Regions from separate parts of the Peribacillus sp. YIM B13472 genome, predicted to be linked through region 1. Evidence: predicted binding sites of a transcription regulator. Region 1 holds the regulator's gene; the other holds the start of a gene.
What was found. The regulator NrdR, encoded in region 1, represses ribonucleotide reductase genes. The targets are predictions, from matches to a motif close to AACACNATATATNGTGTT.
Positions count from the first base shown of each region.

Region 2: a site for NrdR is predicted at 10,432-10,449, ahead of ACFX4I_RS06890 (vitamin B12-dependent ribonucleotide reductase). Genes of this name have one in related genera too.

Region 1 covers NZ_JBHZPG010000008.1:16,841-31,789, reverse strand. Annotated here, with positions in the region: gene ACFX4I_RS08595 (glyceraldehyde-3-phosphate dehydrogenase) at 1-774, shown strand, start outside; gene speD (adenosylmethionine decarboxylase) at 1,135-1,515, shown strand; gene nrdR (transcriptional regulator NrdR) at 1,785-2,246, shown strand; gene ACFX4I_RS08580 (replication initiation and membrane attachment family protein) at 2,311-3,723, shown strand; gene dnaI (primosomal protein DnaI) at 3,710-4,648, shown strand; gene ytxC (sporulation protein YtxC) at 4,769-5,629, shown strand; gene thrS (threonine--tRNA ligase) at 6,019-7,950, shown strand; gene ACFX4I_RS08560 (hypothetical protein) at 8,055-8,225, shown strand; gene ACFX4I_RS08555 (GNAT family N-acetyltransferase) at 8,279-8,836, shown strand; ribosomal protein L20 leader region at 8,902-9,038, shown strand; gene infC (translation initiation factor IF-3) at 9,137-9,637, shown strand; gene rpmI (50S ribosomal protein L35) at 9,672-9,872, shown strand; gene rplT (50S ribosomal protein L20) at 9,908-10,267, shown strand; gene ACFX4I_RS08535 (DUF1294 domain-containing protein) at 10,336-10,611, shown strand; gene ACFX4I_RS08530 (TVP38/TMEM64 family protein) at 10,672-11,241, shown strand; gene ACFX4I_RS08525 (sigma-w pathway protein ysdB) at 11,293-11,673, opposite strand; gene ACFX4I_RS08520 (dUTP diphosphatase) at 11,783-12,271, shown strand; gene ACFX4I_RS08515 (M42 family metallopeptidase) at 12,343-13,428, shown strand; gene ACFX4I_RS08510 (LutC/YkgG family protein) at 13,489-14,193, opposite strand; gene ACFX4I_RS08505 (LutB/LldF family L-lactate oxidation iron-sulfur protein) at 14,187-14,949, opposite strand, start outside.
Region 2 covers NZ_JBHZPG010000006.1:85,454-100,402, reverse strand. Annotated here, with positions in the region: gene comGD (competence type IV pilus minor pilin ComGD) at 1-68, shown strand, start outside; gene ACFX4I_RS06945 (hypothetical protein) at 55-393, shown strand; gene comGF (competence type IV pilus minor pilin ComGF) at 341-820, shown strand; gene comGG (competence type IV pilus minor pilin ComGG) at 813-1,199, shown strand; gene ACFX4I_RS06930 (YqzE family protein) at 1,314-1,499, shown strand; gene ACFX4I_RS06925 (YqhG family protein) at 1,546-2,346, opposite strand; gene ACFX4I_RS06920 (DEAD/DEAH box helicase) at 2,324-4,012, opposite strand; glycine riboswitch at 4,387-4,474, shown strand; glycine riboswitch at 4,478-4,561, shown strand; gene gcvT (glycine cleavage system aminomethyltransferase GcvT) at 4,700-5,806, shown strand; gene gcvPA (aminomethyl-transferring glycine dehydrogenase subunit GcvPA) at 5,824-7,170, shown strand; gene gcvPB (aminomethyl-transferring glycine dehydrogenase subunit GcvPB) at 7,163-8,620, shown strand; gene ACFX4I_RS06900 (rhodanese-like domain-containing protein) at 8,784-9,167, opposite strand; gene ACFX4I_RS06895 (lipoate--protein ligase family protein) at 9,371-10,207, shown strand; gene ACFX4I_RS06890 (vitamin B12-dependent ribonucleotide reductase) at 10,600-13,170, shown strand; gene ACFX4I_RS06885 (hypothetical protein) at 13,308-13,493, opposite strand; gene splB (spore photoproduct lyase) at 13,631-14,656, shown strand; gene ACFX4I_RS06875 (patatin-like phospholipase family protein) at 14,742-14,949, shown strand, end outside.

The DNA.
Region 1 (14,949 bases):
AACATAGATATTGTAATTGAAGCCACGGGCAAATTCAATGATCGTTCTAAAGCGGCTCTTCATTTAGATGCAGGAGCAAAAAGAGTTATTTTATCAGCGCCGGGTAAAAATGAAGACGTTACCATTGTAATGGGTGTAAATCAGGAAGTGCTGGAAATCGACAAGCATTTCGTCATATCCAATGCATCTTGTACAACTAACTGTCTTGGACCGGTTGCAAAAGTGCTTGATGAAAAATTCGGCATAAACAACGGTTTAATGACAACGATCCATTCTTATACAAATGATCAAAATAATATCGATAACCCGCACAAAGACTTAAGACGTGCCCGTGCCGCTGCGGAAAGCATAATTCCTACGACTACAGGAGCTGCAAAAGCCATCTCACTAGTGTTGCCGCAATTAAAAGGCAAGCTTCATGGAATGGCGATCCGCGTACCGACACCTAACGTATCTCTAGTCGACCTTGTTGTGGACTTAAACCGTGATGTCACGATTGATGAAGTGAACCAAGCCTTCATCGATGCTTCAGAAAATGAACTCAAAGGAATTATGGAATTCACGATGGAACCTTTAGTTTCCAGTGATTTCAAAACGAATCCTCACTCTGCAATCATCGATGGTTTGACGACGATGATGATTGGGGACAGAAAAGTGAAAGTCCTTGCATGGTATGATAATGAGTGGGGTTACTCCAACCGGGTAGTGGACCTTGTGAAATTGGTGGGATCCGAGTTGAAAAAAGCTTCCGAAGTCGAACTATCAGTAAAATAAATAATGAAAAAATCGAGCCTGCTAAAATTTTTTAGCGGGCTATTTTTAATGCAGTGATCCATCAATTCCTGGCTGCTTTAAGGCGCTTAATAAACCCGGAAAACAGAATTTTCCCCACATTGGAACCTTCGCTATATCCCTATTACATATAAAGTTTATCTTTCCAAAATTTCAATTTGGAGTTGCAAAAAAAATTCAAAGCATATATACTATGAATCGTGAACTTCTTCAAAAGCGGTTTGCATGATGGCTACTTAAAGGGTTAGGACCTCTTTGGACTAACTTTCCCCCGTGGTAGTTATCAGAACTTATTTTTAAATCATGGTAAGGGGGAAGCTTAAAATGGAAACAGCTTACACTATGGAAACAATGGGTAGACATGTCATTTCTGAACTTTGGGGTTGTGACTTTGAAAAACTGAACAATATCGATTTAATTGAAAAGATTTTTGTTGATGCTGCTTTGAAATCAGGTGCAGAGGTACGAGAAGTTGCCTTTCACAAATTTGCTCCACAAGGGGTCAGCGGGGTTGTCATCATTTCTGAATCACACTTAACGATTCACAGTTTTCCAGAACACGGCTATGCGAGCATCGATGTCTATACATGCGGTAACTTGGATCCGAATATTGCGGCAGATTATATTGCAGAAGCTTTGAATGCGCAAACACGTGAAAACATAGAATTACCACGTGGATTAGGTCCTGTACAAATGAAAAAAGCCAATATAAGTGCCCTATAAAAAACACGTATACACAGAGATGCCATGGGTGCATCTCTTTTTTAATGCAATGAATTGGCAGCCTGCTTCACTTTATAGCTAAGGATTGCCTTGTAGCACAAAGACCTTGCCAAAGGTGCTCCAAGGGCAGAACAAAAGTGCCTGCTGCTGGAAGTTACACTTTTTACTTGTACTGGCCGTTCCTTTTAATATAAGATTAAGATAGAGAAGTAAATCCTTGGGGAACATTTAGATAGGGGAGTCCTACATAAAATACGGAGCTGATAATGATGAAATGCCCATCATGTCAATATAATGGAACAAGAGTGCTCGATTCCAGGCCAGTCGATGAAAGTAAATCGATTCGACGACGCCGTGAATGTGAGGCATGTGGTTTTCGATTCACGACATTTGAAAAGGTGGAGGAAACACCGCTTATTGTAGTGAAAAAGGGCGGGACACGGGAAGAGTTCAGTCGTGATAAAATCCTGCGTGGCTTAATCAGGGCTTGCGAAAAACGCCCGGTTCCCTTGAAGGAACTAGAGCAAATTACCAGTTATGTAGAAAAAGAACTGCGCAACCAGGGCATATCGGAAGTGAAAAGCGACAATGTCGGCGAAATGGTAATGGACAAGCTGGCGGAAGTCGATGAGGTTGCCTATGTAAGGTTCGCATCCGTCTATCGACAATTTAAAGATATCAATGTCTTTATCGATGAATTGAAAGATTTAATAAATAAAGAAAGAAAGTAGAGCTGAAGATTCACTTTGGCTCTTTTTTCACTACATCTTTTGAAAGGTTTGAATGGAGATGTCAATGCATTGGCAAGAATTGCTCCCGGCGGATTCATATTTGGTCTCATCTGCGGGGCTGCTTCATGATTATGATCGGAAAATACTGACCCGACTATATCAACCTCTTATTGGACCTATCTGCATTAGCCTATATATGACGTTATGGAGTGAGCTGGAGGAAAACAGGCTATGGTCGGAAACCTCCTCACATTATCAATTAATGAATACCATCGGCCTTAAGTTAGGTGATATTTACGAAGCACGCCTTTTACTTGAAGGAATTGGTCTGTTGAATGTATATAAGAAAACGAAAAATGAAACGAAGGAATTCATCTATGAGTTAAACCCGCCGCTTTCCCCCCAGCAGTTTTTCACGGATGGAATGCTGAATATTTACTTGTACAAAAAAATCGGCAAAGCGCAATTCAACCGGTTAAAGAGATTCTTTTGTGATGATCATATCTTAACCGATCAATATGAAGGTGTGACTAAATCTTTTGCGGATGTATTCTCATCAGATCATTTGGACTCTTTATATGTAACGGATGAAGCGAAAAACGAATGGAAACCGATGCCTGAACAGCAATTCATCGATCGGACGGAAGGCGTCGAGCCATCGGGGTTTGACGACTTATTTGATTTTGACCTTTTATTGGCCGGGATGAAATCCTCGATCGTACCGAAAAAGGCCTTTACTCCGAAAATAAAAAGTACGATTGCCAAGCTTGCTTTTTTATATGGCATTGATCCGCTGGAAATGCAAAAACTAGTAATGGATGCCGTTTCATTGGATGATGAGATCGATGAGGAAGTGCTCAGAAAGGCGGCAAGGGACTGGTATCAGATCGAACGGCAGGCAGATATGCCTTCACTAGTCAATCGGGTGCAGCCGATTCGTGAACGGACACAAAAAGAAGAACCGAAAACACAGGAACAAGAGTTAATCCGTCATTTGGAGACGATTTCCCCAAGGGAGCGGCTGATGCAATTGTCTGGCGGTGCAGAGCCATCAAGCGGTGATTTGAAAGTGGTTGAGGGCGTGATGATCAATCAAAAGCTGAATCCGGGTGTCGTCAATGTCTTGATTGAATACGTCATGCTGAAAACGGATATGAAGTTCACCAAGGGTTATGTGGAAAAGCTGGCAGGCCATTGGGCACGGCTGAAAGTCTCTACGGTCGTCGAGGCGATGGAACTAGCTAAAAATGAACATAGGAAATATCAGGAATGGGCTCAAGGAAGCAGGAATGCTGCGAAGGGCAGCCGGAAAAAGGCGATACGGGAAGAAGTGGTTCCGGAGTGGCTTGAGAAAAAAGAAGAAGCACAGCAGGAGCAGAATGCAGATCAGCCTGAATTGAATGCCCAGAAACGCGAGCTTCAGGAGAAATGGAAGCAGTGGAAAGCAGGAGGTGAAATGAACGATGGAAAAGATTAATAGATCCCTTAATAAATTGGCCAATACAAACCAATTTCAACAGCGTTATGAAAAGCTAAAACAGGAGATTTTTGAAGACGAACAAGTTCGGTTATTTTTGAATGCCAACAGTTCGACGGTCACGAAGGAAATGATTGATAAAAACTTGGGGAAGCTTTATGAGTTCACTTCACAAAGCAATAAATGTGATAAATGTCCAAGCTTGAATGGCTGCATCAATATGATGCAAGGGTATTATCCCAAATTGGTGGTTCAAGGGAAGGCGCTGAACCTGAATTATGAAATCTGCCCGCGGAAATTGGCAGAGGATGAAAAGCGGAAACGGGAAAAATTGATCCGCAGCCTATATGTACCGAAGGATATTTTAAAGGCGACCATTGAGGACTTTACCCAAACGGATAATGAAAACAAACGCTTGGGTGTTTTAAGTAAGGCGATGTCGTTCATTATGGAATATGAGCCAGGTAAAATGCAAAAAGGCTTATTTATTTATGGGAAATTCGGTGTTGGGAAAACGTACTTATTAGGTGCGATTGCCAATGAACTTGCAGAAAGGCAAATTTCCTCCCTTATTGTCTATGTCCCTGACTACTTGCGGGAACTTAAGGGATCGATAGGTGATAATACGGTCAATGAAAAAATTGAGATGGTGAAAACGGCACCTGTCCTCATGCTGGATGATATTGGAGCGGAGTCCATGACGAGCTGGGGACGCGATGAGGTTTTTGGTCCGATTTTGCAATTTAGGATGCTGGAAAACCTGCCGACGTTTTTCACTTCGAATTTTGACCTGAATGGCCTGGAGAACCACCTAACCTTTTCACAGCGTGGTGAGAAAGAAGAAGTGAAGGCGGCCAGGATAATGGAAAGAATTCAATATTTAGCGGAGCCGGTCAAGCTGGATGGCGTGAATCGGAGAAGATGAAGGAAAGTGGTCTCTTAATGGAGGTCACTTTTTTCTTTTACAAGGCCCATCCTACTTCTAAACACGTCCCCATCCCCATATACATGAACAAAGAGGCAAGGGGGAAGGGGGGATGTCGTAGTGCAAATTTCGTTTCAAAACGATTCAGAGGCAATGAAATTACTGAATTTCGTTTCTGTCCATCCACTGGGGGCAGAATTTCAAGCATACATTCGATTTCTTCCGCAACAAGGCATGCACGTGGATATGACGAAGTCTTCAGGTGATAAATGGCTAATTCTGCTTCGTGATGCATTTCATTCTTTTTTATTGGAAGAAAAGACGCTTCCTGTTCTGGAGCAAATAATAGTCGGTAAATTTTTTTATAGGGAGCGGGAAGAAATTGAAGCCATCATTGAAATTGCATCATCGATCATCGAGGTGGAAAGAGCCAGGAATCAAGATGAAGCATTCAGTACGGAGAAACGATTGATTGAGGAAGGACTTCAAAGCATCTTGGCTGGAAAGGTATCTTTTTCATTCGATTCTTTTACGACCTTCCGTTTAAAATCATTTCAGCACACTTTGGAAAAGTATGTCGTTAAGGCCATTGATGAATACAAGCTGGAACAGGACTATCAAAATTTCATTGCCACTCTCCGTGATTGCCTTCATGGGCAGGAGTCGAAATTAAGAAAGCTGCACCTGGTCAACCGGGATGGTTTTCATTTCTATGATCAGAAATTCAGTAAACTCGACCGGCCAAAGATCAATAGTATGATCGACAGGAGGCTTCTTGCCAAAAGTTCACTTTTTCTCGATACAGTGATACTTGCCCCGCTTTTATCGATTGCTCCCGAAAACTTGTGCATCTATACCGATGACAAGGAAGAGGGGCTCATCCAGACCATTTCAAGGATTTTCGAAGAACGGGCGACCATCTTGCCACTTTCTTCATTTTCAATGCATTTGAATGATCTTTCGTGGAAAAAAGAAAATTAACCTTGATTTTCACCGTATAACAAATTATAATTTCCTACATACTATTAAAAAACTAAAAGTTATGATGAGGACAAGGGTATTCTAGTCGCCGATTATCAGAGAGGGGAGCCAACAGGCTGTAAGCTTCCTATTCGCATGGAACACTTACCACCTTTAAACTTCGGCTCGGAAAGCAGGCATTCTGCGAATATGAGCTGACGGGAAGCTGCCGTTACCAAGTTACAAGTGCCATTTTGCCGTGAAAAGCAGGATGGAACGAGGGTGGAACCGCGGGTTAATGATATTTATTACTAAGCTCGTCCCTGTTTTATACAGGGGCGGGCTTTTTTGTGTTGTAATGGAATCAAAAACCTGTAATTTGTTCGAACAATAAGAAGGAGTGAAACTGAATGTCAGAATTACTGAAAATATCTTTTCCTGACGGAGCGGTTAAGGAGTTTGCTAAAGGCACAACAACTGAAGACATCGCTGCATCCATCAGTCCTGGTTTAAAGAAAAAATCCATTGCCGGAAAATTCAATGGTGAATTATATGATTTGAAACGTCCGATTGAACAAGATGGTACAATCGAAATCGTCACACAGGACGCAGCGGATGCTCTTGAAGTATTGCGTCACAGTACAGCACACTTGATGGCACAAGCGATCAAACGTTTGTACAAAAACGCTAAATTCGGCGTAGGTCCGGTCATCGAGGGCGGCTTTTACTATGATATGGATCTGGAGGAATCATTGACTCCCGAAGACCTTCCATTGATTGAAAAAGAAATGAAGAAAATCGTCAACGAAAACTTGGAAATTTCCCGTATCGAAGTGAGCCGTGATGAAGCGATTTCCCGTTTTAAAGAAATCGGCGACGAGTATAAATTGGAGTTGATCGATGCGATTCCTGCCGATCAGCAGGTAACGCTTTATGAGCAGGGTGAATTCTTTGACCTTTGTCGTGGAATTCATGTTCCATCAACGGGGAAAATCAAAGAGTTCAAGCTATTGAGCATTGCCGGAGCATACTGGAGAGGCGATAGCAAAAACAAAATGCTTCAACGCATTTACGGTACGGCTTTCTATAAAAAAGAAGATTTAGCCGAACACCTGCGTTTCCTTGAAGAAGCCAAGGAACGTGACCATCGTAAAATCGGCAAAGAATTAAACTTGTTCATGAGCTCACAGAAAGTGGGGCAAGGGTTGCCGATGTGGTTGCCAAAAGGCGCGACCATCCGTCGGACAATCGAAAGATATATCGTGGACAAGGAAGAACGTTTGGGTTATGACCATGTCTACACACCTGTAATGGGAAGCGTGGACCTTTATAAAACATCTGGACACTGGGATCATTACCAGGACGGCATGTTCCCTGTCATGGAGATGGAAAACGAACAGCTTGTCCTGCGTCCGATGAACTGTCCGCATCACATGATGGTCTATAAAAACAGCATCCACAGCTACCGCGAACTGCCAATTCGGATTGCCGAGCTAGGCTTGATGCACCGCTATGAAATGTCAGGTGCCCTTTCAGGCCTTCAGCGTGTACGTGGAATGACATTGAATGATGCGCACATTTTCGTCCGTCCCGACCAAATCAAAGAAGAGTTCAAGCGCGTTGTGAACCTGGTTCTGGAAGTATATAAAGATTTCGATATCAAGGATTATTCATTCCGACTGTCTTATCGCGATCCTCAGGATACGGAAAAATACTTCGATGATGATGACATGTGGGAAAAAGCACAAAGCATGTTAAAAGGCGCCATGGATGAACTTGGCCTGGATTACTTTGAAGCGGAAGGTGAAGCGGCATTCTACGGTCCTAAGCTTGATGTTCAGGTGCGTACTGCCTTAGGGAAAGATGAAACGCTTTCCACTGTTCAGCTTGATTTCTTGCTTCCTGAACGTTTTGATCTTAATTACGTCGGTGAGGACGGCAAACAGCACCGTCCGGTTGTTATCCACCGCGGCGTCGTTTCCACAATGGAACGTTTTGTCGCTTACTTGATCGAAGAATACAAGGGGGCATTCCCGACTTGGCTTGCACCTATCCAAGCACAAGTGATCCCGGTCTCACCTGAAGTGCACTTGGATTATGCGAAAGAAGTACAGGAAAAACTTAAAGCGCAAGGCATTCGTGTCGACCTGGATACACGTGACGAGAAAATCGGTTACAAAATCCGTGAAGCGCAAATGCAAAAAATTCCGTACATGCTGGTTGTTGGAGACAATGAAGTCAAAGAAGGCAGCGTGAATGTACGTAAATACGGTGAACAAAAATCCGAAACGATCGCTTTTGAAGATTTCGTTTCAGCGATTAAGGCGGAAGTAAGCCGTTAAAAGCAAAAAGAGGGGCACATAGTTGTGTCCTTCTTTTTAATTAAGGCATGATAAAATGAAAACATCATGTGAAAATATGTACAGCAATGAAAAGGAGGGTCAGCATGAAAAAGAAATTTTCTTATCTATTCGGACCGACATTCCTTGTCATCATCATCTTATTGTTATTGGATGATTATCGACAATATGCCATTGTCCCGGTCCTGCTTTTTTGGATAGCCCTATTTTCCTGGGACACCATTGAGAAAAAGAAAAAGGCGAAAGAAAACTCTTAGCATTTGATCGCTTCGATCAGTATGGACTGTAACCAAAGGGGGAGTGGGGATAAATGGAGATTAGAAAGGCTTCAAGGAAAGACGCGGGTAACCTGGCTGCTCTGTTCAATCATGTTGAAGATTCCGGGTATATGCTGTTCAACCCTGGGGAAAGGAAAGCGACAGGGAAACAAATGGAAAAGCAAATGGAGCAAATCGAAAAAAATCCCCTTTCCGTTTTCCTCGTTGCTGCTAGCGGCCATGAGTTGAAAGGTTATTTAATCTTATTGGGCAATCAAATGGGCCGAACGAGGCATTCAGCCAAAATCGTCATCGGCATCAATGAACAGGACAGAGGAAAAGGCATCGGTACGAGGCTATTTCAAAAAATGGAGGAGCATGCACGGACAAACGAAATACGGCGCCTGGAATTGTCCGTGATCGCAAACAACGCCCCTGCGCTTTCCTTATATCGAAAGATGGGTTTTGAAAAGGAAGGAATAAAGCGGGAATCACTGTTTTTTGATGGAAAGTATCATGATGAATATTTTTTGTCCAAATTACTTTTAAAAAACGTATTGTCAAATAACAGAATGTCTGATAATATTAATTTTGTTGTGAAAAACGAATAAAATTTAGCATTTGACAAGTCATCAGTGTTTATGATATATTTCTAAAGTGAATTGAATACGTGTTTGATGAAAAGAAGAAGCACCCGCTTCTCACCTGGTTGACGCAAACAATGCAGTTAACAGGTCATGATTTGATTATTTGGATCTTTCTGAATGAGTCTATCAGTGTGGGTGCAACATGCATCCACACTTTTTTATTATGATTATATCCTGTAAGCGAGTTGTGAGCGTGACCGAATTTATTCAAATATTCGTATTCGCCAATATCTTTGGAGGTGGCTAACTATTAGTAAAGACGCGATGGTAAACGAGGGCATCCGAGCCCGTGAAGTTCGTCTTATTGACCAAAACGGAGAACAACTTGGAATTAAAACGAAATTCGAAGCAATGGAAATTGCCGCTCGTGTAAATCTTGATCTAGTTTTAGTTGCTGCAAATGCAAAGCCTCCGGTAGCCCGGATCATGGACTACGGAAAACACCGCTTCGAGCAGCAAAAGAAAGACAAGGAAGCACGTAAAAATCAAAAAGTCATCAGTCTGAAAGAGGTTCGTTTGAGCCCGACGATTGAAGAACATGATTTCAATACGAAGCTTCGCAACGGTATTAAATTCCTTGAAAAAGGCGATAAAGTAAAAGCTTCTATCCGATTCAAAGGACGTGCCATTACGCATAAGGAAATTGGTCAACGTGTACTCGTTCGTTTTTCTGAAGCATGTAAAGAAGTGGCTACAATCGAGCAACACCCAAAAATGGACGGGCGCAGCATGTTCATTATCTTAGCACCGAAAAACGAAAAGTAATTGTAAAGTAATTTGTAATGAGGAGGAATACCTTATGCCTAAAATGAAAACTCACCGCGGATCTGCTAAACGTTTCAAAAAGACTGGATCCGGCAAACTTAAGCGTTCTAACGCTTACACAAGCCATTTATTTGCTAACAAATCTACTAAGCAAAAGCGTAAGCTTCGCAAAGCTAGCCTTGTAAGCAAAGGTGACTTCAAACGTATTCGTCATATGCTAGACAACATTAAATAAGTTCGATTTATCGAGTTAAATAGGAGGGAAATAACATGCCACGTGTAAAAGGCGGTACTGTTACTCGCAAACGTCGTAAAAAGGTAATAAAATTAGCTAAAGGTTACTATGGCGCGAAACATATTCTTTTCAAAGTAGCTAACCAACAAGTAATGAAGTCAGGAAACTATGCTTTCCGTGACCGTCGTCAAAAGAAACGTGATTTCCGCAAACTTTGGATCACTCGTATCAACGCTGCAGCACGCATCAACGGTCTTTCTTACAGCCGTTTAATGCATGGTCTAAAGCTTGCTGGTATCGAAGTGAACCGCAAAATGCTTGCTGATCTTGCTGTTGCTGACGAACAAGCTTTTGCTCAATTAGCAACTGCTGCTAAACAACAATTAGACAAATAAGTCTGACTGATACAGCCACTCTCTTTTCAAGAGGGTGGCTTTTTACATATTTAAAGGAGGGAATGGGAATGCAAGGAGTATGGTTCATTGCTGCTTATATGATCATCACGAACATCATCGGATTTGCCTTAATGGGAATCGACAAAAGGAAAGCGCGTAATGGGGAGTACCGGATCAGCGAAAGGACACTTTGGTTTTGGGCGGTCATAGGCGGAGGGACTGGGTCCTTTTTGGGGATGAAGCAATTCCGCCATAAGACGAAGCATGCCGCTTTTAAGTGGGGCCTGCCCATATTGATGATTCTTCAGATAGCCTTATTGATCAAGATATTCATTCAATTGTAATATGTAGCACGTATAATGTATATGCTTGTAGAAGCAGCAAAGAGTAGCTGGAGGGAGAGCATGAATGATAAACTGACACTTGTGATGAGCTACGTTCAATCTGGAAGCGTGTTTGCACCGTTGATTTTTATCACTTTTCATTTATTAAGGCAATTTTTATTCATTCCCGTCATTGTGGTTTGCATGTCTGGCGGAGTATTATTCGGGGCAGCTTTTGGAACCATCTATTCGGTAATCGGTTTGACGTTGTCCAGTATGGCCTTTTATTTCGTGATAGGTAAATTTCCGAAAACAAAGGATAGGCTGCTGCGGCTTAAGAATAAGCTGTTTGGAAATCGAAAGCTAAATAGCCGGCAAATTGCAGTACTGAGGCTTATACCATTCATACACTTTTACTTACTGTCGCTTTGCTTATTGGAATCCAATAAAGGGCTGAAAAATTATTTTTATCTATCCTTCTTGACCAATCTTCCTGTAGCATTCGTATACACGGTTTTTGGCCACTATATTGCAGATTTCAGTCCAACGCTGATCGTCATCATTTTATTATCCTTAACCTTATTGATATATTTATTGAGAGAGAAGCAGACGGTCGTCCCTTGGAAGGAATTTTTTCGTTCAGATGATTAATGAAGAGCCTTGAGTCCATTTTTCTCAAGGCTCTTCATTACGTTTGATTTTTCATTTTTGTAAAAATTCCTTAACCGGGCTCTTCCAATCAATAACGGCATCCGGATATTGTTTTTTAATGGCTGCCTCGATTTTTAAGAAGTCATTTCGCTTCAAGCCTTTCAGTCCGGCCATTTTTTTAGGCCATATGAAGATGGAGATGACCTCGAAGGAGCGTTCCGTCGTCCCTAAATACTTTTCCCCTTCAAACATCACCCCGTTGTACGTCAATAAAAAATTCTTTCGTATATTGGCTGTATCATCGAGCAGAAAGAACTTTTTCTGTTCATGTGCCAGTTCTAATTTTCTTTTCGGATTAAATAGGTATTTGATGACTGTATATATTAAGAAAATGATGAGAGCCAAAAGAATGAACCGCATGATCAATACCATGGTTCTACCTCCTTAAACAGAGTGATTCCCTTCATTTACGTATGGGTTTTTAATAAGTTTCATTTATTTGATATAATTTAGGGGAAGTCGATAGAAAGAAGTGATGAAAATGAACATAGGTAAATTAATGGAAATGCAAGCAGCTTTGGATGAGCATATACAATCAAAGCATGATTTGGGTGCTGAGGATTTAGTGGAACGGAAGATACTTGCTCTTTTAGTGGAGCTTGGAGAGCTTGCCAATGAAACAAGATGTTTTAAATTCTGGAGTCTTAAAGGCCCCTCTGATAAAGAAACGATTTTGGCTGAATACGTGGATGGCATTCATTTCATTTTGTCACTCGGGATCGAACGGGGATTTGTACCGGAAGTTCCACCCGCCCTCAAGATGGATCAGGAGGATTTGACGGTCCAATTTACTACTATTTACGGCCATATAAGTGAATTTCGCACACAGTTGACAGAGTCATCTTTCCAAAAGGTTTTTGCTGCGTATTTACATTTAGGGGAGTTGCTGGGATTTTCATCTGTGGATGTGGAAAAAGCATATGTAAGCAAAAATGAAGTGAATTACGAAAGGCAAAAGCAAGGCTACTGATTGCTGATTGTTTATGCAATCGATTATCTGTATAATTATTCTTGTAATGTAAGTTATAGGGAGGTATAGGCATGGCTCAATTGGATGAAACGTTAAGGATGCTTGCTGACTTAACGGATGCTAAAGGCATCGCAGGAAATGAAAGTGAAGTAAGAAAAGTGATGACCGAATACATAACACCGTTTGCGGATGAAATATCGACAGATGGCCTGGGAAGTTTGATTGCCAAGAAAACGGGTGATGAAAACGGACCGAAAATCGTCGTTACCGGGCATATGGACGAAGTCGGTTTCATGATCACCCAAATTGATGATAAAGGATTTTTGCGTTTTCAGCCGGTAGGAGGTTGGTGGTCACAGGTAATGCTGGCCCAGCGCGTGACGATCGTTACAAGTAAAGGTGATATAACTGGCATTATAGGTTCCAAGCCGCCGCATATCCTGTCAGCGGAGGCGCGGAAGAAGCCGATTGATATTAAGGATATGTTTATTGATATCGGTGCATCCAGCAAAGAAGAGGTTAAGGAATGGGGCGTCAAGCCAGGGGATATGGTTGTGCCATATTTTGAATTCACGGTCATGAATAATGAAAAGATGCTGCTCGCCAAAGCCTGGGACAATCGAATTGGCTGTGCAATCGCCATTGATGTGCTTAAACAGCTGAAAGACAGCGACCATCCTAATGTAGTTTATGGAATTGGCGCTGTGCAAGAAGAGGTCGGCCTGCGTGGATCCAAAACATCCACATTCAAAATTCAGCCGGATATCGGTTTTGCCGTCGATGTTGGCATTGCTGGTGATACACCGGGGGTTTCCGAAAAAGAAGCGATGAGTAAAATGGGGGAAGGCCCGCAAATCGTCATCTATGATTCATCGATGGTGGCACATAAGGGATTACGCGATTTCGTCACCGACACGGCTGATGAAATGGATATTCCTTATCAATATGAATCGATTCCAGGCGGTGGGACGGATGCCGGCTCCATCCATTTAACGGCAAATGGTGTTCCCGCACTGGCAATCACGATTGCCACACGCTACATTCATTCACACGCAGCGATGCTCCACCGGGATGATTATGAGAATGCAGTTAAGCTCATTGTCGAAGTGATCAAACGCCTCGATCGTGAAGCGGTTGATCGGATCATTTACGAGTAATATAGAAAGTTAAAAATGGAGAGGCCTAATCAGGTCCTCTCCATTTTCTTTTCCTTATTTCTACTTATCTTCGACGATTATATAGACCGCTTTGATGGGACCATGGACGCCGACGACAAGGTCCATTTCGATATCAGCCGAATTGCTCGGCCCTGTTATGAAGTTGATGCAGGAAGGAACGACTTCGCCCCGGGTAACTTTTGAACGGATGGCCGCTGCAGCCTGTGTCATTCGCGGAACGATGGTGCTTTTTGGAATGATGGAAACATGGCAGGAAGGAAGGAAGCTGATGGAACGGCCATGGTCCTTGTCGCTGAACAAGACGACGGTCGCTGATTCTGCTAGTGTCATCTCACTGAATGTGATTCCGATGTTAGCACTTTCTGCTTTTTCGATATTATCTTTCCCGGCTTGGTGATCCCATATATGGACATCTTTTTCCTTTAAGATACCCTCCAATCCATAGTCGGAAAATCGATCGTCCTTAGGGATGATCAAGGGTCCGTTTCCAAGTTCCTCGATCACCTGTTTTAAACAATGCATCACTTGCTTGGAGTCGGTAACGTGAAACTGAGTATGCACCCTTTTACATTGCTCCTCCAATTCCGCGACAAGATCATTTGGTGTCGCATGTTTCAAAACTTCTTTTTGGGGGGCGTGCTTCCATTCCGGAACGGAGATGCCTTCCGTAATAGGAGCCCTTCCCAGGTTTTTGGCTATATTGTTTAAAAATGTCCCTTCATTATGGATGGTTCCATTCATGATGGTTTCCCTCCTTTTTCCCGATTTTTGAACCAGTCCCGAAAGCTCTCTTTCCCTGGAGCAGGGAACTCGCGGCTTTCTGTCCAAGTTTTGAGTGGTCCCGGTCCTTTCGAGATGATATCCCCCGTTTTAAAAGGAGACATCGCGGATGGGGCCATTTTGGAGCCGAACTTATAAAGCATAGGCGAGGCCGCACCGATTCCGAAGGCTTTCATGGCCATCTTTTCTGAAAATGGCGCCATTTTTTCCTTTTCAACGATGACCTCACGATGCTTCCTCAGTAAGTCATGGAGAGGAATCTTAACCGGACAGGCATCTGTACAGGCTGCACAAAGAGTGGAGGCATATGGCAGCTCCTTGAAATCATCATACCCTCCGAGTAAGGGTGAAAGTACAGCACCGATTGGTCCCGGATATATTGAACCATATGAATGACCGCCAACCTGGCGATAAACCGGGCAGACATTTATACAGGCAGCGCATCGAATGCATTGAAGAACGGATTGAAACTCAGTTCCTAAAATGGAGGAGCGTCCATTATCTACGATCACAAGGTGAAATTCCTCGGGCCCGTCTGCATCGCCTTCATCACGCGGTCCGGTAAGTGAGGTGATGTAACTGGTCAACCTTTGGCCGACAGCACTTCTTGTCAATAAGCTGACAAGGACTTCGAATTCATCGAATGTAGGCACAAGCCGTTCCATTCCCATCACGGTGATTTGCGTTTTTGGGAGGGCAGTGACCAAATCGGCATTTCCT
Region 2 (14,949 bases), on a different contig from region 1:
CCTCAAAGGGAAAGTACAAGTTGATCCTCAATATCGGTAAAGGGAGGTTCAGGATTGAGAAATTGTAAAGGTTACGTCTACCTTGAGCTGATAGCCGCATTTGCCGTTTGTATATTCCTGGTCCTTGCCATTTTACCAATTCTTGAAGAGTTATTGATGCATCGGAAAGATATTGCCGTAAGGACAGAAGCCCACCATTTATTATATGAAAGATTGACGGCGTTCATGGATGGGGAGATACAAGCAGTTGGTCAGGAAATCATTTATAAAAAAAAATCCTATGAATTGGTTTGGAAGGACCATGGGGATATCCCGGGAATGATTGAAGGGTGTATACGTTATGAAGATGAATCGGGTAATCTGGAATCCATTTGTGATGCTGCGAAAAAATGATGGCTTTACGATGATCGAAATGCTTTTTTCTTTAATGATTTTAATGACGACGTCCCTTTTTGTTCTACAGCTTTTTTCTATCATTCACACCCAGATGGGGTCCGTTGATAAATTGCACCCTAAAGAGTGGGAGGTCTTTACCATGCAAATGAAGCAGGAGGTCCGGAGTTCCAAAGTTCAGGATGTAATGGGAAATAAATTATATTTGCTTTCAGGTGAGCAATTATCATCGTTTGAACAATATGAAGATAAGGTCCGAAGACGAGTGAATGGAATGGGGCATGAGGTCATCTTGCAGAACATTTCGGAATTCCGGGTTGAGAAGGATGGCGGTGTCATTGTTATAAATATAACGGATAAAGCAGGAACTACTTTCAGTCGAAGATTTCACCCTTTCATTAGGAATGTTACGAAAGTCGATGAATAATCAAAAAGGAGTCGTTTTCCCGATGGTCATGATTGTAGCGAGTGTTTTCATCATGTTCACGATACTAATGATAGACCAGTTTATCATTGATAAAAAGTTTTATAAAGAAGTGGAAGAATCGCTTGTGGCCGACCATCTTGTCCATCTAGCCATCAAGGATGTGACGGCAGAGTGGGGCGAAGAGATCCCAAAAATCATCCAAGGTGAAATTTCATATCCCAATGGTGTGGTGCGGTATTCTTTGATGAAACAAGAAGATCCTTACGTATTTATCGAGTTTTCTTCCACGACTAAAAATGGCCGTGTGGGAAGGGTCATCATTCAATACGATAAAGAAGCGGGGAAAGTGAAAGAATGGTTGGAAAAGCAGGCTGTGTAATGCGTAAAATCAACACTCTTTTAAACGACGCGACAGGTTCACGTGTTCAGGGACCAAGCGAAGGAATAAAAGGAGCGTAAACCGGGCATAATTTGCATAGGGTGATGATTTTATATGTCTACAAATGCTTATATTAAATATTTGACGCAGCAGCTTGTCGAGTATTTTAATCTGACGAAAAAAGAACGAAAAGAAAAGCGCCGTCACAGAAAAGAGGATAAAACTCATGGTATGTCCCATTGGTTTGGCATTGTCCCTTTTGCTTTGTCGATGTTCGTAAGGAAAAATATCAAAAAGTGAAACAGATGTCCCGAACTTAGGACATCTGTTTCTTTTCGTGCTTTACTTATCCCAACGCCCTATCTGAAAGGTAAAATAATCCTCCGTTGATGATGGATATTCTGATGTTGGGTTCATATTGAGCTTTTAGTGCTTCTTTCTCGGTATAATAACTCTCACTTTTTTCGTCCATATCCTTGTAAAAATGCTCCAATAAATTCAAATCATTCTGCCAGCGCAGCATTGCTTCCTCCGCCCAGGAATGGTCATCATCCTCGAAACTGGTCCTGATGTATGTATCCAGTCTTGCCAATCCACTCTTGGGCATGATCAAAGGTGAAAGCGTAAAGGAGTAATCCGGTATTTTTGGGGTGACCTTTACCGGTAAAACCCGATGGTGAAACCTTTCCATGATTTCACCCGAGATTAAATTCAATCCGATCGACATGAAAGTATCTTTTTTACGGTCGCATTGATAGGATATTTTCACATTCAGGGTCAGCCAAGGAAACAAAGGATTATTTCCGCCGCCTTTTGATGGAGGAGTATCCTCAAAAAGTCTAGTATAACCTGCCAGCTTTTTGGTTGATTGAATAATCTGATGAAGGCGTGGGGAGCCAAAATGAATCATTTCTCCCTTTAAATCGGATGGAGCTTGTTCTGGATCGGTAATGAAAGTCATCTGTGCTGGGTTTGGAACGCCACCTGTTTTTTCTAGATAATGCCAATAAAAGGGTCTATTCATTAATTCTTTATCCATTTCAATCGTCAATTGGACTGTAAGGTGGGTTGGTGCATTATCCAGTATTTCACAATCGTTGGCCTTAAAGTAAGTTATTAAAAAATCATGAATTTCCTGTTGCTGCATGAACCTCACCTTCCTTCATTGATTGAGCGAATTGGATTAATGATGAAAAATTATCCATCTTGATTTTCATTTCGCCCTCTGTTTTGGACTCGCCGACCACATCGATTAAATATTCTTCAATGTTGTTAATATCCAGTTTGGTTAGAATATCATCCAATTCTCCAATTACTTTTTCGAATAAATTAATTTTTTCGTATAGTAACTTCAGAATATGTTCTTCTACTGTATTTTTCGTGGCAAAGTTATAAATCATCACATCTTCTTCCTGGCCAAGACGGTGAATCCGTCCAATTCTCTGTTCGAGCCTCATGGGGTTCCATGGCAGGTCAAAATTAATCAAGTGATGGCAAAACTGAAGGTTTATCCCTTCCCCGCCAGCTTCTGTTGCAATTAATACCTGGATATTCTTTTGGAATAATTCTCGCATCCAGTCTTTCTTTCCACGCTTAAAACCGCCCCGGAAAGGAACCGAAGAAATTCCATTCTGCTGTAGGTACCATTGGAGATATAGCTGAGTCGCCCGGTATTCGGTAAAGATAATCACTTTGTCATCAATTTTCTTGATCAGTTCCAAAGCTTTTTCAGCCTTGGAGTTCTGAACTGTTTCATTCACTTTAGAAAATAAATCATCAAGCTTTGCCAAATAGTCAGGGGAAGGCTGATCATATTTTTCTTTCATATTCTTTAATGTATAAAAGACCGCCTCTCTGCTGCTGCATGCTTCCCTTTGAAGAGTGAGAGCCGAAAAGGCGCTTCCTTTTGATCCATCCGAAATAGGCTTGAATTTGGAAACAGCATCGTACAATGCCTGTTCCGTTGGAGAAAATTCAATGGTGATGGTTTCCACATGCCGTTTTGTCCATTCAATGCCAGTATCGGCCCGCCGGTTTCGAATCATGACAGTATTGACCAGTTCCTTTAGGTGTTCATCTTCAATGATGTTCCGGCCTTTCCCTTTATACTTTTCCGAAAAGAGTGAGGCATTTCCCAAGTGGCCCGGTTTCAATAACGAAACGAGGTGAAAAATCTCCTCGACTTTATTTTGAATCGGTGTGGCTGTCAGGAGTAGACAAAATTTCTTTTTCAGATTTTGGACGAATTCATAGTTCTTCGTCTTATTGTTTTTAAGTTTATGAGCTTCATCAATAATGATGAAGTCATATTCCTGAGTGAAAATGATATCTCGATGTGGAGCGCGTTTCGCTGTATCAATGGATGAAATGACAACATCACAGGAGTCCCAAACATAACTTTTTCTCTGAACGACTGCCGGAATATGAAACTTGGTATTCAATTCAAAAGCCCATTGTGTGACAAGGGAGGCTGGAACAAGGATCAATACCTTTTTTACTAGGCCTCTAATCATATACTCTTTTAGGATCAAGCCTGCTTCAATTGTTTTTCCGAGCCCCACCTCATCAGCTAAAATGGCCTTTCCATTCATCTTTTCCACCACTTGCTTGGCTGCTTCCAATTGATGGGGAAGCGGGGTTAACTGCGGAAGGTGCTTGGGCGCCTGTAAACCTTCAAAATCAGGGATGATAAGATTTTCCTCCATTTGAACCGCCAACTTATAAAGCTCCCAATTTCCCCATGGACCGTCATTTTCCATTTTTTGCAGAAACTCGTCATTCCATTCAGAATTGAAGGATATATTGATTTTCATAGAAATAACTCCCTCTTAAATCATAATTTCCTTAATAAAAGGTCAAAACCCGAACATTTCGTATGTGAAGTAAGAAAAATATTTCTCTTCAAAAGATATTGCAGAGATAAGTTTCTTAGGGTAGGATATAAGTATATTTAGAAAATTCCAATTTCCAAATGCTACAAAGAATCTTTGTACATCGATTTTGCAGTTCGCGTTTTCTTAGTATGGGCTATAGGCTCCTAATTTATCCAAGATTACTGAAGGGGATCACTCAAACGGTTTCTGAAGTTTTAGGAGAATTGGCAGAGAATGCTTCCATGATGCTCAAAGGTTTTACCGATGCTTGGGGCTATTTCGCTTCCTTTCATTGGTAGACCATTCATATGCGGGTGAAGATAAGGGGAGAGACTACGGATGTAGCGCCGAAGGAGCAAACTTAGCAGTGAATCTCTCAGGCAAAAGAACTCTTATTGGACGCAACTCTGGAGAGCGCCGCCCGTTTTGGGACGGCCACCAAAGGGGAAAACCTATTACATAGGTAAACTTTCAGGTTTCAGGACAGAGAAAAAGCTCAAACGGGCTTTCTCTGTCCTTTTTTGTGCTTTTTTCACATCATGAATCAGGATATACCTGATGCGTAATGACAAAAGCTTTTGATAATGAAGCCAATTAATTTTAAAAAAATCTGAAGGGGGTCATTTTTTGACCAATTTAAAAAGAACACCACTATTTGAGGTTTATCGTGAATACGGAGGTAAAACGATTGATTTTGGCGGCTGGGAACTTCCTGTCCAATTTTCGGGTATAAAGGACGAACATGAAGCCGTACGTACAAAAGCGGGGTTATTTGATGTTTCCCATATGGGGGAAGTCGATGTTAAGGGTCCTGGGAGCCTTTCCTTTTTACAGAAGATGCTGACTAATGATATATCAAAGCTGCAACAGGGCGGTGCCCAATATACCGCCATGTGTTATGAAAACGGAGGCACAGTTGATGATCTTATCGTGTATAAAAGGGCTGAGGACGACTATCTGCTCGTGGTCAATGCAGCGAATACAGAAAAAGATTTCAATTGGCTGCAAGCTAATTTAACGGAAGATGTCCAAATTACGAATGTATCGAGTGACTATACACAGCTGGCACTTCAAGGACCATCTGCAGAAAAGATATTACAAAAACTATCGGAAAATACTGACTTAAGTGAAATTGGATTTTTCAAGTTCAAGGAAAATGTCCTGATCAACGGTATCTCCACGTTGGTATCCCGTACTGGATACACTGGTGAAGATGGTTTTGAGATATATAGCGACAGTGAAAATGGTCCTGCCCTTTGGAAGGCGATTATGGAAGCCGGAAAGGAAGAGGGGGTTCAGCCGATTGGTTTAGGTGCTCGTGATACCCTGCGTTTTGAAGCGAAACTGCCGCTGTATGGGCAGGAGCTTTCAGCGGACATCACCCCGATGGAAGCCGGTATTGGTTTTGCAGTAAAAGTGGATAAGGAAGTGGATTTTTTCGGGAAAGCCGTTCTTGCTGAGCAAAAGGAGAAAGGAGCTCCCCGCAAGCTTGTGGGAATTGAAATGATTGACCGTGGCATTCCACGTCATGGGTATAAGGTCTACAGCGGTGATAAAGTCATTGGCGAGGTCACGACCGGTACCCAATCACCAACGTTGAAGAAAAACGTGGGATTGGTACTTATCGATAAGGAATTTTCGGTGCTGGATGCGGAAGTCGAAGTGGAAATCCGTTCCAAACGTTTGAAAGCCGTTATCATACAAACACCTTTTTATAAAAAACCACGTAAATAGAGAGGAATGGTCATTAGATGAAACATCGTTATTTACCCATGACAGAGCAAGATAAACAAGAAATGCTGCAAGCGATAGGGGTATCTACTGTTCAAGAACTTTTCAATGATATCCCTGAAAGCGTTCGTTTTCAAGGAGAATACGATATCAAGCCTGCTAAATCGGAACCTGCATTAATGAAAGAATTATCAAGGCTTGCTGCCAAGAATGCGGACCTTAAAAGCTATGCTTCCTTCCTTGGTGCGGGTGTCTATGACCATTACGCACCGGTCATCGTCGATCATGTTTTATCCCGTTCTGAGTTTTATACGGCTTATACACCCTATCAGCCTGAAATTTCACAGGGTGAGCTTCAGGCGATCTTTGAATATCAAACGATGATATGTGAATTGACGGGCATGGATGTAGCTAACTCCTCCATGTATGACGGCGGGACGGCGCTAGCTGAAGCAGCCATGCTTGCTTCAGGCCAGACACGACGCAAGAAGATTCTCATTTCAGGAACCGTTCATCCTGAATCAAGAGAAGTTGTGAAGACATATGCGAAAGGGCAACGCGTGGAAGTGGTCGAAATTCCTTATAAAGACGGTGTGACGGACTTAGCTGCTTTAAGTGAATTGGCGAATGATGACATTGCAGGAGTGATCGTGCAATATCCGAACTTTTTTGGCCGCATCGAGCCATTGAAAGAAATGGAGGAAATCATTCATGGAGTCAAGTCCATGTTTATCGTTTCCAGTAACCCGCTTGCATTGGGAGCTTTGACATCCCCTGGTGCACTCGGTGCAGATATCGTAACGGGGGATGCCCAGCCATTCGGCATTCCAGCGGCATTCGGGGGACCTCATTGTGGATATTTTGCCGTTACTAATAAACTTGTTCGGAAAGTTCCGGGCCGACTCGTCGGTCAAACGGTGGATGAAAATGGAAAAAGGGGATTTGTACTGACGCTTCAAGCTCGTGAACAGCACATCCGCCGTGACAAAGCCACATCCAACATTTGTTCCAATCAAGCTTTGAATGCCTTGGCAGCTTCTGTTGCAATGACCGCGCTTGGGAAAAAGGGTGTCAAAGAAATGGCCGTGCAAAATATTCAAAAAGCGCATTATGCGAAAAAAGCAATCATGGCAAAAGGGGCGGAAGTGATATTTGACGGTCCTTCGTTTAATGAATTTGTCATTAAACTGCCTGCTTCGTTTTCAGAAATCAATAAAAACCTTTTTGAAAAAGGGATGATCGGCGGCTTCGATTTAGGAACGGTTTATCCTGAGCTGAAAGACCATATGCTGGTCGCGGTAACTGAACTTAGAACAAAAGAAGAAATTGATGCACTTGCGCAGGAATTGGGGGATCAACATGAATAATCAAGATCAATCACTCATTTTTGAAATCAGTACTTCCGGTCGAATCGGATACAGTCTGCCAGAAATGGATGTTGAAACTATTCCGCTCGAAGAAATTCTTCCTGCCGGCTACATCCGTGAAGAAGAGGCAGAGCTTCCTGAGGTGTCCGAACTGGATATCATGCGTCACTATACAGCACTTTCCAAACGGAATCATGGGGTGGATTCGGGTTTTTATCCGCTGGGTTCATGCACGATGAAATATAATCCGAAAATAAATGAAAATGTGGCACGCTTCAACGGTTTTGCCCATATTCATCCATATCAGGATCCGGCTACTGTTCAGGGAGCATTGGGACTATTATTTGATCTGCAGGAACACTTAACGGAAATCACCGGGATGGACCAAGTGACATTGCAGCCTGCAGCAGGTGCTCACGGTGAATGGACTGGATTGATGATGATTCGCGCTTTTCACGAAGCGAATGGCGATACAGAACGAACTAAAGTGATTGTACCTGATTCTGCACACGGTACGAATCCTGCCTCTGCAACTGTTGCCGGACTTGAAACGATTACAGTGAAGTCCGATGAAAATGGGTTAGTCGACCTTGAAGATTTAAAGCGTGTTGTCGGACCGGATACGGCGGCATTGATGCTGACGAACCCCAATACATTGGGATTGTTTGAAGAAAACATTTTGGAAATGGCACAACTTGTCCATGACGCAGGTGGGAAGCTTTATTATGATGGAGCCAATCTGAATGCAGTCCTATCAAAAGCACGCCCGGGTGATATGGGCTTTGATGTGGTGCACTTAAATCTCCATAAAACATTCACAGGCCCGCATGGCGGCGGCGGCCCGGGTTCTGGTCCTGTAGGGGTGAAGTCGGACTTGATTCCTTACTTGCCTAAACCGCTTGTGGTCAAACAAGGTGAGCAATTCGTTCTTGATTATGATCGTCCGCAATCCATTGGCAGGGTAAAACCTTATTATGGTAATTTCGGGATAAACGTGAGGGCATATACGTACATTCGGTCAATGGGTCCTGATGGCCTTAAAGCCGTCACCGAGAATGCGGTCATCAATGCCAATTATATGATGCGTAGATTGGAACCTTATTTTGACTTACCATATAATCGTCATTGTAAGCATGAATTCGTATTAAGCGGACGCCGGCAAAAGAAATTAGGGGTAAGGACACTCGATATAGCAAAAAGATTGCTGGATTTCGGGTATCATCCCCCAACCATTTACTTCCCGTTGAACGTGGAAGAAGGAATGATGATAGAACCGACTGAAACCGAGTCAAAAGAAACGCTGGATGCGTTCATCGATGCGATGATCCAGATTGCCAAAGAAGCGGAAGAAACCCCGGAAATCGTTCAGGAAGCTCCGCATACAACCGTTATTAAGCGGCTTGATGAAACTCTCGCTGCAAGAAAACCTGTTCTGCGTTATCAAGCATAGACTGATAGCTTACACGAAAAAAATCCCTGCCTGCCGGCGGGGATTTTTCATGTTTTATGTATTAGAATTCATTAAAGTCCAACAGTTAACTTTCATTTTCCTAGGCCCGCATGATGCACATGAAGGCTTTTTAATTTAAAAGAGCCCATGCGGAGATGGGGTCTTATTTCTTTGCTTTGATTTTCCCGGTCCACATCTTGAAACCGCCCTTTAAGTGAAAAAGTTCCCTGTAGCCCTTTTTGTATAGCATGGCTGCAGCTCTTCCGCTGATGATTTCGCTTTGAGCGTACAAATATACAGGCTTGTCCGGCCTAATTTCGACCAAGCGGGTTTTCATTTGAGTCATAGGGATGTTTCTTGCGCCTAAGATATGACCATTATCGAAATCATTCGGTTCCCGCACATCGATTAGCTGCACTTTTCTGTAGTTAGCGATAAATTCGTCCTGTGTTAATGTTTTAACGATTTTACGCTGGCGGTACCAATTAAAAAGTGAATACGCAATAACCACTCCTAAGATGATGAGCAGTGTATATAATATTTCCAAACATAAAAACTCCCTTCTACCTTAACGAATACAGACAATCTTTATTATATAATTGCTTTACCCAATAATCAAAAAGAATTTTCATCAAATTCTTCATCGACTTGATAGCACTTTCTTTTTTACAGTGTTAAAGTCTGTTAAACTACTACATGTGAGTTTTTTGTGGGGTATTGAAAAACAGTTTATTGAAACGAGGGGTAAGGATGACTAAAGAAAAATGGGGTTTTATAGATTCGGGGTATTGTTCACCGGCTTTTAATATGGCGCTGGACGAAGCACTGTTAAACTGGCAAAGCAAAGGGGAAATTCCGCCAATCATACGCTTTTACGGCTGGGATCCAGCGACATTGTCGATTGGTTATTTTCAAAAGGCAGAAGCGGAAATTGATATGGAAGAGGTCAAAAGGCAGGGCCTTGGTTTTGTTCGCAGACCAACAGGAGGACGAGCGGTACTGCACGAGCATGAATTGACTTATAGCGTAATCGTTCCAGAATCCTATCCAGGAATGCCAACTACCGTTACTGAAGCATATCGTGTCATTTCTGAAGGGATATTAATGGGGTTCAGGAATCTTGGATTGGATGCTTATTTTGCCGTGCCTCGAACCGAGCAGGAAAAAGCGGCTTTAAAAGCGCCCAAGTCTTCCGTCTGCTTTGATGCTCCAAGCTGGTATGAACTGGTCGTTGAGGGCAGGAAGGTCGCTGGCAGCGCTCAAACCAGGCAAAAAGGCGTCATCCTTCAACACGGGGCCATTTTGCTTGAACTTGATGATGAAAAGCTCTTTAGCGTATTTAAATTCTCAAATGACAGGGTTAAAGAGAGAATGCAAAAAAGCTTAAAAAATAAAGCAGTGGCCATAAATGACGTTGCTGGAAGAAAGGTTACCATCCCCGAAGCGAAAGAAGCTTTTGAAAAAGGTTTTGCCGAAGGACTTTCGATCGATTTAGAGCCATACGTCCTCACCGAAAAGCAATTGCAGGAAGTGAAGGCCATTGCGGAAAGCAAATATGAAAGCGATGAATGGAATTTCATGAGATAGACGAAGTGGGATAATTGGAGTGATTAAATAAAAAAGTTTTTTCAGATTTTTTTGACCAAATAAGCTTTCCCTTTCAGGGATAAGCCCTAAAAGGGATGGGGAAAAAGCAAGGTCCAAATTAATTGAAATCTGATGAAAAATTATTGTAAATCGACATTTTCCTCCCTTTTGCTAACTATATTAATTGATTTTACGTTTGACAAAATTAAAAGTTATTCAAAACAAACACAATATATAGTAGTTGAAATATTTAATACGACACTATATATTGATTTTTGAGTTTCGCTATGATAAATTTAGGGTACTTGTTAAGCGAAACGGACATGTAAGGCTACATAAGGATTTTTGCGGCAGCAAGAACGGATCTTGAAACATATAAAGGAGAGGGAATTATGTCGGTTGTAATAAAAGAAGCTTTAAAGGTTGATCTAGAAAGGTTGAATAAGGATATTTCTTTATTTCCCCAGGTTCACCCTGTAACTGCTGATATGAAAATGGCGCATAAGGGAGTGTCCCGTCTAGTCATGCTTGACCGCTATTCTTTTAAGGATACTGAAAAAATCACACTCTCGGCAGGCGATTTCGTCGTGTTGACGATTAAGGAAGATCCGAAATTCCCGGCAAGGGGTCTCGGTTACATCGTTGAAATTGATTGGGAAACCAAAAAAGCCAAGGTATTGGTGGATGACGAATTCCGTGGCGTTTTGGATAATCCGGAAGAAGTGGAGACGGGAATTGTAAACCGTCCGTTGGATATAATCGAAAAGCCGCTTGAAATATACTATGAACAAATTGCGAAACGTAATGCAACGGGCTTGGCATCAGTGGAAACCACGGAAGAAAAAAGAACGGAATGGTTCAATAAATTCTATGAAGAATTAAAGAACCTTAATTTTGTTCCGGCAGGGCGAGTATTATACGGTGCGGGTTCCAATACGGACGTTACTTATTTCAACTGCTATGTAATGCCATTCGTACCGGATTCACGTGAAGGGATTTCAGAACATAGGAAACAAGTGATGGAAATCATGAGCCGCGGCGGCGGAGTGGGTACGAACGGATCGACACTGCGTCCAAGAAACACTCTGGCAAAAGGCGTAAATGGAAAATCCTCGGGTTCAGTGTCATGGCTTGACGATATTGCGAAATTGACGCATCTTGTTGAACAGGGCGGTAGCAGACGCGGCGCGCAAATGATCATGCTTGCTGATTGGCATCCTGATATTGCAGAGTTCATCATTTCCAAAATGCAAAATCCAAGGATTCTGCGTTACCTAGTGGAAAACACTAAAGATGAAGCCATCAAGAAATATGCGACGGATAAATTGAAATTCACGCCGCACACGGAACAGGAAACGGCTATGTATCAAGGGATCATCAATTATAAGGAGATTCCTGGCCAAGGTGGTTTCAGCGAGAAAATCATTAGGGATGCAGAAGAAAAGATCCGTACAGGTGGAACGTACAGTGTCCATAATTCGGATTTTCTGACTGGAGCCAACATCTCTATTTGCCTGACTAAGGAATTTATGGAAGCGGCGGAACAAGATACGGAATACGAATTGCGTTTTCCTGATGTAGAGAGCTATAATGCCGAAGAAATGGCCATTTACAATGAAGAATGGCATAATGTCGGTGATGTTCGTGAATGGGAGAAAATGGGTCACAAAGTACGTGTTTACCGTAAAATCCGAGCTAAAGAGCTTTGGAACTTAATAAACATTTGTGCGACATATTCTGCTGAACCAGGTATTTTCTTTATCGATAATGCTAATGAAATGACGAATGCCAAAGCATACGGTCAGCAGGTCGTTGCCACGAACCCTTGTGGCGAACAGCCATTGGCCCCATATTCAGTATGTAACCTTGCGGCAGTCAATCTGGCTGAAATGGCTGATAAAGATAGCAGAACGGTTAATTTCGAGAAACTTAAGCAAACCGTCGAAGTCGGTGTGCGTATGCAGGACAACGTCATTGACGCAACTCCTTATTTCTTGGATGAAAACAAAAAACAGGCACTGGGCGAGCGCCGGGTTGGACTTGGTGTAATGGGTCTGCATGACCTGTTGATCTACTGTGAAACGGAATATGGCTCTGAAGAAGGAAATATCCTGGTTGACAAGGTGTTTGAAACGATTGCGACTACAGCTTACAGGGCTTCCGTGGAACTCGCTAAAGAAAAAGGCAGTTTCCCGTTCCTGACCGGGTCAACGGACAAAGAAACCAATGAACTTAGAACACGTTTCACACAAACCGGATTTATGGAAAAAATGCCGGAAGATATCAGGGAAAGTGTTGCTGAACATGGTATCCGTAACTCTCATTTATTGACAGTGGCTCCTACAGGAAGCACAGGAACGATGGTTGGGGTATCAACGGGTCTTGAACCATATTTCTCCTTCACGTATTTCCGCAGCGGCCGTCTGGGTAAATTCATTGAAGTGAAGGCTGACATTGTACAGGAATACTTGGATCGTCATCCAGAAGCCGATACAGAAGAGCTTCCAAAATGGTTCATTTCCGCGATGGAATTAGCTCCAGAAGCACATGCTGATGTTCAATGCATCATTCAACGCTGGATTGACAGCTCGATCAGTAAGACAGTAAATGCTCCAAAAGGATATACTGTCGAACAAGTTGAAAAAGTATATGAACGTCTATACAAAGGCGGAGCAAAAGGCGGTACTGTATATGTGGATGGCAGCCGTGACAGTCAGGTCCTTACGCTCAAAGCGGAAGAAAACCAAATGGACGAGCAGCTTGAAATGGATGAATTGACAGATGTGGAAGTTAAGAAAAAAGTTGTATTGGTCGATACGATAAATGAACTGCGTTCGACGAATGTTACAATTGGATCGGAAGTGGGTAACACTTGCCCGGTCTGCCGTAAAGGTGAAGTCCAGGAAATGGGCGGATGCAATACTTGCACGAATTGCGGAGCCCAATTAAAATGCGGGCTATAAGCTGATGGAAGGGAAGTCGTTAAGTATGCTGCGAAGCTATCTTAACGGCTTTTTTTCATATATGTGAGGTAGTAACAGTCAGTTCAGTTACATAGAAGACCGAATCATCGTAAATTCGGTCTTCTTTTTGCGTTCAATCAACCATTTTCATTTTGCTGCCTTATTTCCTTTTCGGCTAGATATTGGTTTCCGTCCTTCAATACCGAAAATTCATCGACCGAGTCTCCAGGTATATTCCTTGGATTTGGATATTTATTATCTGTTTGCACGGTAATCGTTTGTTTCCCCATTCCATTTGTCAAGAAGTTTCGTTTATTAACCATATCGCATCTCCTTCATTTTGAGTTTCCAAGTAAAAACAATCATGAGGATAACAGAATAAAGAAAAACTATCCTTATGAATTAGATTGTGTAGTTCGATTGAAAGTATGAACAAATCGATAAAAGAATGGAGAACGAAATGAAACCATTTATGCCACAGTTAGTATATATCGAGCCCAGGGCACTGGAATACCCGCTCGGCCGTGAATTGAAAAAGAAATTCGAAGATTTGAACATTGAAATCCGTGAGACCACATCGCATAACCAAATTAGGGATCTTCCTGGAGAAAATGATTTGCAAAAATATCGTGTCGCCAAATCGACCCTTGTTGTAGGAATCAGGAAAACATTGAAATTCGATTCTTCGAAGCCATCTGCTGAATATGCCATCCCTCTTGCTACAGGCTGTATGGGGCATTGTCACTATTGTTATTTACAGACGACACTCGGATCAAAGCCATATATTAGGACATATGTGAATCTTGACGAGATTTTCGAGGCAGCCGAAAAATATATAAATGAGAGAAAGCCTGAAATTACCCGTTTTGAGGCAGCCTGTACATCGGATATCGTCGGAATTGACCATTTGACACATTCGTTAAAAAGGGCTATAGAATATTTTGGCAAAAGTGAATATGGGGTTCTTAGGTTCGTAACTAAATTTCATCATGTCGATCATCTGTTGGATGCTGAACATAATGGAAAAACGAGATTTCGCTTCAGTATAAATTCACGTTATGTGATAAAGAATTTCGAGCCCGGAACTTCGAGCTTCGAAGAAAGGATGGAAGCGGCACGTAAAGTGGCAGGTGCCGGATATCCCCTGGGTTTTATCGTAGCACCCATATATCGTCATGAATCATGGAAGGAGGGCTACCATGAATTATTCGAACGGTTGAGTGAGTCGTTAAAAGGGGTGGATATCCCTGACTTGACTTTCGAATTAATCCAGCATCGGTTTACTGGTCCGGCAAAAAAAGTGATTCAAAAAAACTACCCGAAAACAAAATTGGAACTGGACGAAACGAAGCGTAAATATAAATGGGGCCGATATGGAATCGGTAAATATGTTTATCAAAACGAAGAAGCCGCAGAACTGGAAACGACCATACGTGGGTATATAGCGGAATTCTTCCCGAAAGCGGAAATTCAGTATTTTACCTGAATCAAGGTAAATATCTATTTAAAACTGTCATAAATCGCTCCAATCCTGCTTAGAAATGTAAAGACCGGATTAGGGGAGGGCAGCTATGATTATTGACGGCGTTTTTTCCGGAGGCGGGATTAAAGGCTATGGTTTAGTGGGAGCCCTGCAGGAATTAGAGGAACGGGGATTTGTATTCCATCGGACAGCCGGTACAAGTGCAGGCTCCATAATTGCAGCTTTCGTAGCAGCTGGGTACACAGGAAAAGAAATGGAAAAGCTTTTTCTTGATATAGATTTAAGCGGACTGCTGG